Linked DNA regions of Mesorhizobium japonicum MAFF 303099. The protein of the gene in region 2 binds, or shares a complex with, the protein of the main gene of each other region. Links are inferred from orthologs where the notes say so. Each region holds a gene or a part of one and is shown on either strand. Other genes may lie near its edges.

Region 1 (4,194 bases), 240 kb from region 2 along the record:
CCGGGCCTTTCTGGCGATCGAGCACCGTCACCTCGTGGCCGGCCTCGGCGAGATAATAGGCCGTGGTCACCCCGATGACGCCGCCGCCCAGCACCATGATCTGCATCGTTCACTCCTTGCCGCGCCGCGCATCCTCAGGACGCCCGTGGACGCGGCCGCATTTCTCGATTTGCGCATGATCCCAAATGAAAATCGACGCCGATTTTCGAGAACCATACGCTGTTGCCCATTCACGCCGCCGAGGGACCGGGGTCGTCGTCTTCTGTCTGCCGCATTCCGGCCGTCTCGCCAAGAGGCTGCCAATCGTCTGCGGCGCTGTAGACGAGAGTGAGCCCATGCGGTCGCCGCCCGTCGGCCCGGTCTTTCTGCCTGACCGCGCGCCCGGCAGCCTCCGGCTGGTAAAGCACGGCCTTGATCAGGATCGACTCCCGCCGGCCGTCGGCGTGCTCGATCGAGGCCGTTTGGCCCTGTGCCATGCCAAGCATGCAGAGCCCGCGCCTGGTTGCCACCGACAGGCTGGAGCCGACCGGTCCGCGCACCTCGTTCTGCACCAGGGTGCGCGTCTGGGCGTGACCGGCATCGATGCTGAACACCACCCTGCTGTTCAGCGTGACGATATCGGGGCCGACCGTATCGATCGGGACGACATCGGCGCTTGAAAGCTTGTGTTCGAGCACATGCACGATCGGATCCGCGAATGCCCGCCGGCGCTCCAGCATGACTTCGAGGACGGCACGGTCCTTCGTCGTCAGACAGCAATTCGTACTCTTCATCACCGCCTCCACGATCAGCGCCGCTGCGCGCCGGAGACCGGCGTGTCGACGGCTTCGACGGTCACCGACAGCTCACGGCCGCCACGACTGCTCCAGCACACCGCCTGCCCGATCGACGCTCCGATGAGCGCCGTTCCCATCGGCGTCAGCACCGAGATCCTGTTTTCGGCAATGTCGGCTTCGCCGGGATAGACCAGCATGATGCGCTGGGTCGCCCCGCCTTCGCCGCGGACCGTCACGGCCGATCCCATACGCACCACGTCGGCCGGCATCGCCGCCGCGTCCGTGACGACGGCGCGGTCCATTTCGAAGAGCAGCTCCTCGGCCGTCTCGGGGGCACGGTCGAGCAAGGCTCTCGCCAGGCCGGTCAACCTGTCATGGTCGGTGTCGCTGATCAGAATCCGGCTCGATGGACGCGGTCCTGTTGCATGTTGCATGGCAAACCTCATGGATCGGCGCATCGAATGGATGCGCGCTTGCCACCGCACTGACGGCGGCGTGATGAAAAAGCCGGCAGCCGCGAAGGGCTATACGGCTTGATGGCGGTTGTGGATGTATGGATGCCCCGATACGGACGGACGCCAGAAGGCGGCCGCGCCGGGGCTACGATCCCGCGATCGGGCAGACCCTGAACAAGGTTCTGGTGTAAGCGAGGTTGCTCATGCCCCGAACCTTGCCGACAGGCGCCCGCTTGTCAAGCGCGGCCAAACCGCTCAGCCGCCGACATAGTGGCGGTGAAAGCGCGGGCCGAGACTGGCCAGGATTTCATAGCCGATGGTGCCGGCATGGCCGGCGGCGTCGTCGACGCTCTGCGAGGGACCGAGCAGCTCGACCAGATCGCCCTCGCGCAGCCTGCCGGGCGGCAAAGCGGAGATGTCGAGAATAATCGAATCCATCGACACACGCCCGAGGAAAGGCAGGCGCACGCCTTCGAACCAGGCCGCCGAAGCGGAGCGGCGCAGCCAGCCATCCGCATAGCCGAACGAAATCGTCGCCAGGCTCAGCGGACCGTCCGCGTGATAGCTGTGACCATAGCCGATGCCGGCGCCCTTTTCGATGCGGCGCGTCTGCGCCACCTTGGCCTGCAGCCACACCACGGGCAACATCGGGTTGGGCTCGCCCGGCGTCGGGTTGATGCCGTAGAGCGCGGCTCCGGGCCGAGCGAGATCGTGATGGTAGGACGGCCCGAGAAAGATGCCGGAGGAATTGGCGAGCGAGGCGGGCGCCCGGGGCAGCATGGCGCGCAGCCGTTCGAAGGCCAGCCTCTGCTGTTCGTTGGCCGGATGGCGCGGCTCGTCGGCGCAGGCCAGATGGCTCATGACATATTTGATGTCGATGCCGTCGAACGCGCTGCTATCCCCGGCCAGCGCCTCGACTTCGGCCGGCGCCATGCCGAGCCGCGACATGCCGCTGTCGACCTGGATGGCCGCCGGCAGCCGGCGACCGGCATCGTGCACCGCCGCGCGCCAGGCTTTCAACTGCGCGCCACTATTGATGACCGCGCAAAGGCCAGCCGCCACCGCTTCCGGCTCGGAGCCAGGCGGCAGCCCGTTCAGCACGTAGATGTCCGGTCCGGTCCCGACCGCCTTGCGCAGCGCGATGCCTTCGGCCAGCAGCGCGACGAAGAAGATGTCACAGCCTTCCCGGGTCAGTGCCGCCGCCACCTTGGCCGCGCCAAGGCCGTAGCCATTGGCCTTGACAACGCCGGCGCAGTGCACGCCGCCCAGCAGCGCCTTCAGCCGCCGGTAGTTTTCACGGATCGCGCCGAGATCGATGGTCAGGATCGCGCCGGCCGCGGCCTCGCTGACCGGCCAACCGGTGACGGTTTTCGCAGCAGTCGGATTGACGGCGTCGTTCATGGCGACCCTCATTGCATCGGCCATCAATACGACCCCCGCACCAACGCGGCAACCTCGACGCGGCTAACGCGCCAGATGGCTGAACGCCGCCACCACCTCTTCATAGACCTTGCGCTTGAACGGCACGATCAGGTCGGGCAGATCTTGCATCGGCCGCCACGACCATTTGTCGAATTCGGCGGTGTGGCCGCCCGGCGGCGGATTGATCTGGATCTCGCTGCCGTCGCCATGGAAGCGGAAGGCGAACCATTTCTGCATCTGGCCGCGATATCGACCCTTGAAGGCAATGCCGACGAGATGGTCCGGCAGGTCGTAATTGATCCAGTCCGGCGCTTCGGCGAGCAGCGAGACGCTGCGCATGCCGGTCTCCTCATAAAGCTCGCGCTCGGCCGCCTGCAGCGGCTCCTCACCCTTGTCGATGCCGCCCTGCGGCATCTGCCAGAGCTGCGTCGTGCCGGCGAATTCGCTGTCGGGTTCGGCAATGCGATGCCCGACCCAGACCAGGCCCTCGCCATTGAGGATCATCAGCCCGACACAGGGACGGTAGGGCAGCGTTTCGCGGTCGACCTTCTTCGTCTTTGGCATCAGTCAGTCTCTCCAGCCATCTTCAGAAGGGCATCGCCTAGCCCTTTTGCGGATCGATCGCCACCGCTGAAATCGGCACGATCTCGATGCCGCGCTTCTTGGCCTCGGCAATCCAGGATGAGACGATGTCGACTGTGAGATCAAAGGCCGAGCCGATGCCGACGGCCGTGCCCTTGGCCCGCGCCGTGGCTTCGAGACCGTCGAGTTTCTTCAGGATGGCGCCGCGATCCTGCACCGCGTCGATCGCCGTATCGCCGGCGACGAAGGGCACGCCGTCCTTCAGCGCCAGGTCGGGCGCCAGGCTGCGCGCCGATGAGCCGTCGTCTATATAGGCGAGACCCCGTTTGCCGAGTTCGGCCATGAACGGCTCCATCGCCGCCTTGTCGGCGGAAAAGCGCGCGCCCATATAGTTCATGACGCCGGTGTAGTTCGTCGTCCGCGACAGCGCCCAATGCAGATTCTTGAGGTTTTCTTCGGCGCTCCCTGCCACTGTCAGCGTGTTGCGGCCGGGGTTGACGTTGGGATAGTCGAACGGTTCGAGCGGCACCTGCATGACGATCTCGTGGCCACCCTGCCTTGCGGCCTGCATCCAGCGGCCGATGCTGTTGCCTTGCGGCGCGAAGGCCAGCGTCACTTCCGCAGGCAGCTTGGCTATCGCAGCCTGGGTACCGGTCTGCGAGACGGCCAGCCCGCCGATGACGATCGCCACCCGCGCCCCGCGCGCTCCGGACCACGGCCGTGCATAGACATCGAACGGGCGCCTTCCATCGGCGGAGCGCATCGGCAGCGGTCCAGTGTCGCTGGCCTCGATCAGCGCCTTGTCGGGAAGATGCGCGATCTTCAGGTTCTGCCCAATGCTCGATGGGTCGCGGATGACGATAGCGGCCTGCGGAGGGCCATCGCCCTCCTCCTTCTGCACATGGATGATCTGAGGACCACCGGTCTTGGACGGCGTTTCGACCTTTGGCGTCGCGGCT
Region 2 (5,762 bases):
CGAAATTTCAACCCGATATGGTTAAAATAGGGTTTGCGGCAAGATTGTTGCAAATTTATCGCAATCTCAACCTGCCATGTCCGCTCGCCGCTCAAATCCGTGGAGTTCGGCCGCGACCGCGCATTCGCCCTGCAAATGCTTGCACCAACCGGCGCAACGCCTATGTCTAGGGGCCGAAACCCGCTGGAGCATACCTTGGCCGCGAGAAAGAAAGCCGCCAACCGCTATTACAGCGGTCCGCCCAGCGACCATTTCGATGGCACCTTGTTCTTCAACCCCGGCGGCCAGATGCCCGGCCGCTTCACCGATCTGCTGAAATGGCAGTTCAACGGCCAACGCGCGAAATGGCCAGCGACCAGCCCGAGCCCCTTTCCGCAGGCAAGGCCCGCCGCGAAGGTCGAAGGCACCGACCTCACCGTAACCATGGTCGGCCATTCGACCTTGCTGATCCAGACGGCCGGGCTGAACATCCTCACCGACCCGGTCTGGTCGCAACGCACCTCGCCGTTTTCCTTCGCCGGGCCAAAACGCGTCAATGCGCCGGGCATCGTCTTCGACGATCTGCCGCCGATCGACCTCGTGCTGGTCAGCCACAACCATTACGACCATCTCGACCTCGCCACGCTGAAGCGGCTGAAGGAGAAGCACGATCCGCTGGTGGTGACGCCGCTCGGCAACGATGTGCTGATCGGCGAGGCGGTTCCCGATATGCGGCTTTCGGCGCATGACTGGGGAGACAAGGTCGACATCGCTGACCGCGCCGCCATCCACATCGAGCCGGCGCATCACTGGTCGGCGCGCGGCGCCCGCGACCGGCGCATGGCGCTGTGGGCCGGCTTCGTCATCGAGACGCCGGGCGGCAAACTCTATTTCGCCGGGGATACCGGCTTCCACGACGGCATCAACTACCGGCTGATGGCGGACAAACATGGCGGCTTCCGCTTCGCCATCCTGCCGATCGGCGCCTATGAGCCGCGCTGGTTCATGGCGCCGCAGCACCAGAACCCCAGGGAAGCGGTGCAAGGCATGAAGCTATGCAAGGCCGCCTTCGCCGCCGGCTGCCACTGGGGCACTTTCCACCTCACCGACGAACCGATGGACGAGCCGGTCCGCAAACTGGCCGAGGCGCTGGACGCCGAGGGCCTGCCGCAGGAGCGCTTTCGCGCCTTGCAACCCGGCGAGGTTTGGGACGTGCCGGAGATCGACCACCGCTGAAGTCTGCATTGGCCATTTACGGCACCATCATTTTCGCCGATGGTCCGCCCAGCAAAAAAGGGAATGCAGATGAAATCTATCCTTGCAGCGCTGATGGTGCTGGCAATTTCGGTGCCGGCGGCTTTCGCGGGTGAAATCACGGATCTCGCCGCCGATGCCGAAAAGGCGCTGCAGGCAGGTGACGGAGCCGGCGCGCTGGAGAAATTCCGCGGCGCCGAGGAGGCCTTGTGGCAAGCGATGCCGCTCGCCGTGCAGAATGTCAAACAGGTCGATTCGGCCGGCGGCTTCGGCATCTACAGCGAGCGTGCCAATCACATCTACAAGCCAGGCGAGAAGGTCGTGCTCTATATGGAACCGGTCGGCTATGGCTATGGCTCGGACGGCCTCGGCAACAGCCAGATCGCGCTTTCCATCGACTTCACCGTGCTTTCCGACTCGGGCGAAGCTCTGGGCACCTTCGAGAAGATCGGCAGCGTGCAGGTCGCTTCCCGCTCGCACAACCGCGAACTCTTCTTCAAGCCCGACCTGTCGCTCGATGGACTGCCGCCCGGGAAATACAAGTGCAACTTCCTCATGCATGACCAGAATTCGACCAAGACGGCGCCATTCAGCACCGATATCGAGATCGCCGGCTAATGCATGTCGCCCAAAAGTGATCTCGGTTTTGGGAGAACGACATGCATAACAGCAGAGACCTAAAGCGCCTCGCATGAGTCCGTTTCAACGTGACTCGCTTTAGGTTCTTTCACTGACGTCGCCTCGCAAGCCCGGGAACCCAGGCACGACAGAAGCGTTCTTCATGCGGTTTTGAAATCTGTCGGTTTGCGAGGCATTCCCATGATCAAATGGATCATCATCCTGCTTATCGTCGCCGCCGCGGCAAGCCTGCTTGGCATGCCGGCGCTGGCCGGAGCCGCGGCCACCGGCGCGCGCATCCTCATCGGCATCGTTCTCGTCATCTTCCTGCTGGTGGTGCTAGGCATCTTTGCGGTGACCTAAGTCCGGCGTCTTCGCCGTGGCCAGTCCGGCGTCTTCGCCGTGGCCAGTCCGGCGTCTTCGCCGTGGCCAGGTCCGGCGTCTTCGCCGTGCTGAACACGCCTGCGCACTGGTAATTCCCGCCCGTTTCCGCCATATAGCGCCAAACGGACACGGAATTTCGCGGAGCTATGGCAAGCACTGCCCCTTTCGCCAAGATGAACGGCATCGGCAACGAGATCATCGTCGCCGATATGCGCGGCCGTGCCGATCAGGTGACGGCGGCCGCCGCCCTTGCGCTGAACGGAGATGCCGCGACCCGCTTCGACCAGATCATGGCGATCCATGATGCGAGGACGCCGGGCACCGCCTACTATGTCGACATCCTGAATTCCGACGGCACCAGTGCACAGGCCTGCGGCAATGGCATGCGTTGCGTCGTCCAGGCGCTCGCCGCCGAGACCGGGCAAAAGACCTTCACCTTCGAGACCCGCGCCGGCATTCTCAATGCCCGGGAGCATGCCGACGGCACGATCTCGGTCGACATGGGCATGCCGCATTTCGGCTGGCAGGAGATCCCGCTCGCCGAGGAGTTCCGCGACACCCGCATGATCGAATTGCAGATCGGCCCGATCGACGCGCCGGTGCTGCATTCGCCCTCAGCCGTCTCGATGGGCAACCCGCACGCCATCTTCTGGGTCGACCGCGACGTCTGGTCCTATGAGCTCGAACGTTTCGGCCCGCTGCTCGAAAACCACCCGATCTTTCCCGAGCGCGCCAACATCACCATCGCCCAGGTGACCTCGCCCGAGAGCATGATCATCCGCACCTGGGAACGCGGCGCCGGCCTGACCAAGGCCTGCGGCTCCGCCGCCTGCGCATCGGTGGTGGCCGCGGCCCGCACCAGGCGCACCGGCCGCAGCGTCAACCTTTTGACGCCCGGCGGCGGCACGCTGCATGTCGAATGGCTAGATAACGACCACGTCATCCTGACCGGTGCCGCCGAGTGGGAATTTTCCGGCAGCTTCGATCCCTCGACCGGCACCTGGGCCCGCGACACCGAAAGCGCGGCCTGATGTCGGTTGCTCTGCCCAGGAGCCCGGACGTCGACGGCTCCCTTTCCGAGGCCCCCAACCGCATTGACGTGGTGACATTCGGCTGCCGGCTGAACACCTATGAATCCGAAGTGATGCGACGCGAGGCCGAAAGCGCCGGTCTTGGCGCGCTGCAAGGCGGCGCCGTGATCTTCAACACCTGCGCCGTCACCGGCGAGGCGGTGCGCCAGGCCAGGCAGGCGATCCGCAAGGCGCGCCGCGACAACCCTGGGGCGCGCATCATCGTCACCGGCTGCGCCGCGCAGACCGAGCCGGAAAAATTCGCCGCCATGGACGAGGTCGATCTCGTGCTTGGCAATGAAGAGAAGCTGAAGGCAAACTCGTACCGCGCGCTGCCGGATTTCGGCGTCAACGACACCGAGAAGGCCCGCGTCAACGACATCTTCTCGGTGCGCGAGACCGCCGGCCACATGGTCGACGCCATAGAAGGCCGCGCCCGCGCCTTCGTGCAGGTGCAGAATGGCTGCGACCACCGCTGCACCTTCTGCATCATTCCTTACGGTCGCGGCAATTCGCGCTCGGTGCCGATGGGCGCCGTGGTCGAGCAGGTCAAGCGGCTCGCCGGCAACGGCTATGCCGAGATCGTGCTGACCGGCGTCGACATGACCAGCTTCGGCGCCGATCTGCCGGGAGCGCCAAAACTCGGCAGACTGGTGAAGACCATTCTGAAGCAGGTGCCTGACGTGAAGCGCCTGCGGCTATCTTCGATCGATTCCATCGAGGCCGACGACGATTTGCTCGATGCCATCGCCACCGAACCCAGGCTGATGCCGCATTTGCATCTGTCGTTACAGTCCGGCGACGACATGATCCTGAAGCGCATGAAGCGAAGGCATCTGCGCGACCAGTCGATCCGTTTCTGCGAGGATGTGCGCAAATTGCGTCCTGAAATCGTCTTCGGCGCCGACATCATCGCCGGCTTCCCGACCGAGACCGACGCCATGTTCGAGAACTCGATAAAAATCGTCGAGGAATGTGGCCTGACCCATCTCCATGTTTTCCCGTTTTCACCGCGCGAGGGCACGCCCGCCGCGCGCATGCCACAGGTCCGCCGCGAGGTGGTCAAGCAGCGCGCCGCCCGTTTGCGCGCCGCCGGCGAAGCCGCCTATCGGCGCCATCTGTCCTCGCTGCCTGGAACCCGTCAGTCGATCCTGATCGAGCGCGATGGTCTCGGTCGCACCGAAGGATTTACCCTCGCCGCACTCGGCACCGGCGCGCCCGGCGAGATCGTCGAAGCGACAATTACTGGCCACGATGGCGCCCGGCTCAACGCAGTGCCGCTTGCCGCACGCGCCGCCTGAGAAACGCAAAGCATGGCTGGTTTTTTCAAGAAGATATTTTCGTTCGGCAAGAAAGAGGTTGTCGAGGAGCGCGTCGACGAGACCGCCCCGCTGCCCCCGATCAAATGGGACCAGCTCGATGCGCTGAAGCCGGCTGCCGAACAGGTTGTTCCGGAATTTCTGAAGCGCGAGGAGCCCCTGCCCGAGGCCGAGGTCGCGCTTTCACCCGCCGAACCGGAAGTAACTGCTCCGGAACCGTCGCCTGTCGAGGAACCGGCACCGCAGACCGCTCCGACCATCCCGCCCACGCCGGAGCCGACGGTTCCCGCCGAGCCGGAACCCCTGCCGCAGCCCGCGCCGCAAGAGGAACCGGCACCTGCGCCAGAGCCCGCAGAGCCGCCGGCGCCCGAGGAAATTCCGCTTCCCCCCGCCGCCCCGGAGCCCGCCCCCGAACCGCAGCCGCAAGAAGTCCCTCCCGCGCCAGCTGAGCCGGAGATTGCGCCGCCGCGCCCGGAAAGGCAGCCCGAACCGGCGCCGATCGAAGTGCCGGTCCCGCCTGCCGAGATCCCGGTCGAGACGCCCGCGCCCGTTGAAGTGTCGCCACCGGCCGCTCCTTCCGCACAGCCGACTTCAGAGGCAGGCGCCGCCCCTCAAGCACCGACACGTCCCTCGCCCCGGCCGCCGGAAGAGGTTGAGGAGCCGCGTGAACCTGCAAAAGAGTCGACGCCAACCGTCGAGGCTGCGCCGGAAGCTCCGCTGGCGGAAATTGCTCGTCCCATTCGCCAGCCGGCGCCGGTCGAGACGCAGCCCGTCATTGCCGAGATCGCGCCCGAGCCGCAGCCCGTCCCACGACCGAAGCCGGAACCGAAACCCGCTCCCGGCAAGGTGACCGTCACCAAAAAGGTCGAGCAGAAGGCCGAGCCGGTGAAGGCACCGGAGCCGGCACCGCGGCGCTCCTGGTTCCAGCGCATGCGGGACGGGCTTGCCCGTTCCTCGCGCGAGCTCACCGGCAACATCGCCGGCGTCTTCACCAAGCGCAAGCTGGACGAGGACACGCTGCAGGACCTCGAAGACGTGCTGATCCGCGCCGATCTCGGCATGGAAACGGCGCTTCGTATCACCGACGCGCTGGCCGCCAGCCGCTACGGCAAGGACGTCTCCGATACGGATGTCCGCA

Evidence for each region.
Region 1: the proteins of dapF (region 2) and MAFF_RS16705 are in contact, whole or in part, in a solved structure (PDB 5YGU), measured with the Escherichia coli proteins. The link is inferred for Mesorhizobium japonicum MAFF 303099 from one-to-one orthologs.

What each region holds. Positions count from the first base shown.
Region 1 is NC_002678.2:3,194,258-3,198,451, forward strand. Bases 1,457-4,194 are described here. They hold MAFF_RS16705 (RNA pyrophosphohydrolase), read right to left. Parts: upstream 3,218-4,194; coding sequence 2,696-3,217; downstream 1,457-2,695. Other genes in these bases: alr (alanine racemase), read right to left, coding at 1,487-2,632; MAFF_RS16710 (divergent polysaccharide deacetylase family protein), read right to left, coding at 3,255-4,194. Also shown: MAFF_RS16685 (D-amino acid dehydrogenase), read right to left, coding at 1-106; MAFF_RS16690 (nucleoside-diphosphate kinase), read right to left, coding at 231-773; rnk (nucleoside diphosphate kinase regulator), read right to left, coding at 788-1,210. UniProt on the Escherichia coli protein: Master regulator of 5'-end-dependent mRNA decay.
Region 2 is NC_002678.2:3,433,945-3,439,706, forward strand. The notes cover bases 1,475-4,323. They hold dapF (diaminopimelate epimerase), read left to right. Parts: upstream 1,475-2,381; coding sequence 2,382-3,266; downstream 3,267-4,323. Other genes in these bases: MAFF_RS17860 (hypothetical protein), read left to right, coding at 1,475-1,851; MAFF_RS37110 (DUF1328 family protein), read left to right, coding at 2,053-2,214; mtaB (tRNA (N(6)-L-threonylcarbamoyladenosine(37)-C(2))-methylthiotransferase MtaB), read left to right, coding at 3,266-4,323. Also shown: MAFF_RS17855 (MBL fold metallo-hydrolase), read left to right, coding at 163-1,215; more of MAFF_RS17860, read left to right, coding at 1,285-1,474; more of mtaB, read left to right, coding at 4,324-4,606; signal recognition particle-docking protein FtsY, read left to right, coding at 4,619-5,762. UniProt on the Escherichia coli protein: Involved in the succinylase branch of the L-lysine biosynthesis and in the biosynthesis of the pentapeptide incorporated in the peptidoglycan moiety. Catalyzes the stereoinversion of LL-2,6-diaminopimelate (L,L-DAP) to meso-diaminopimelate (meso-DAP).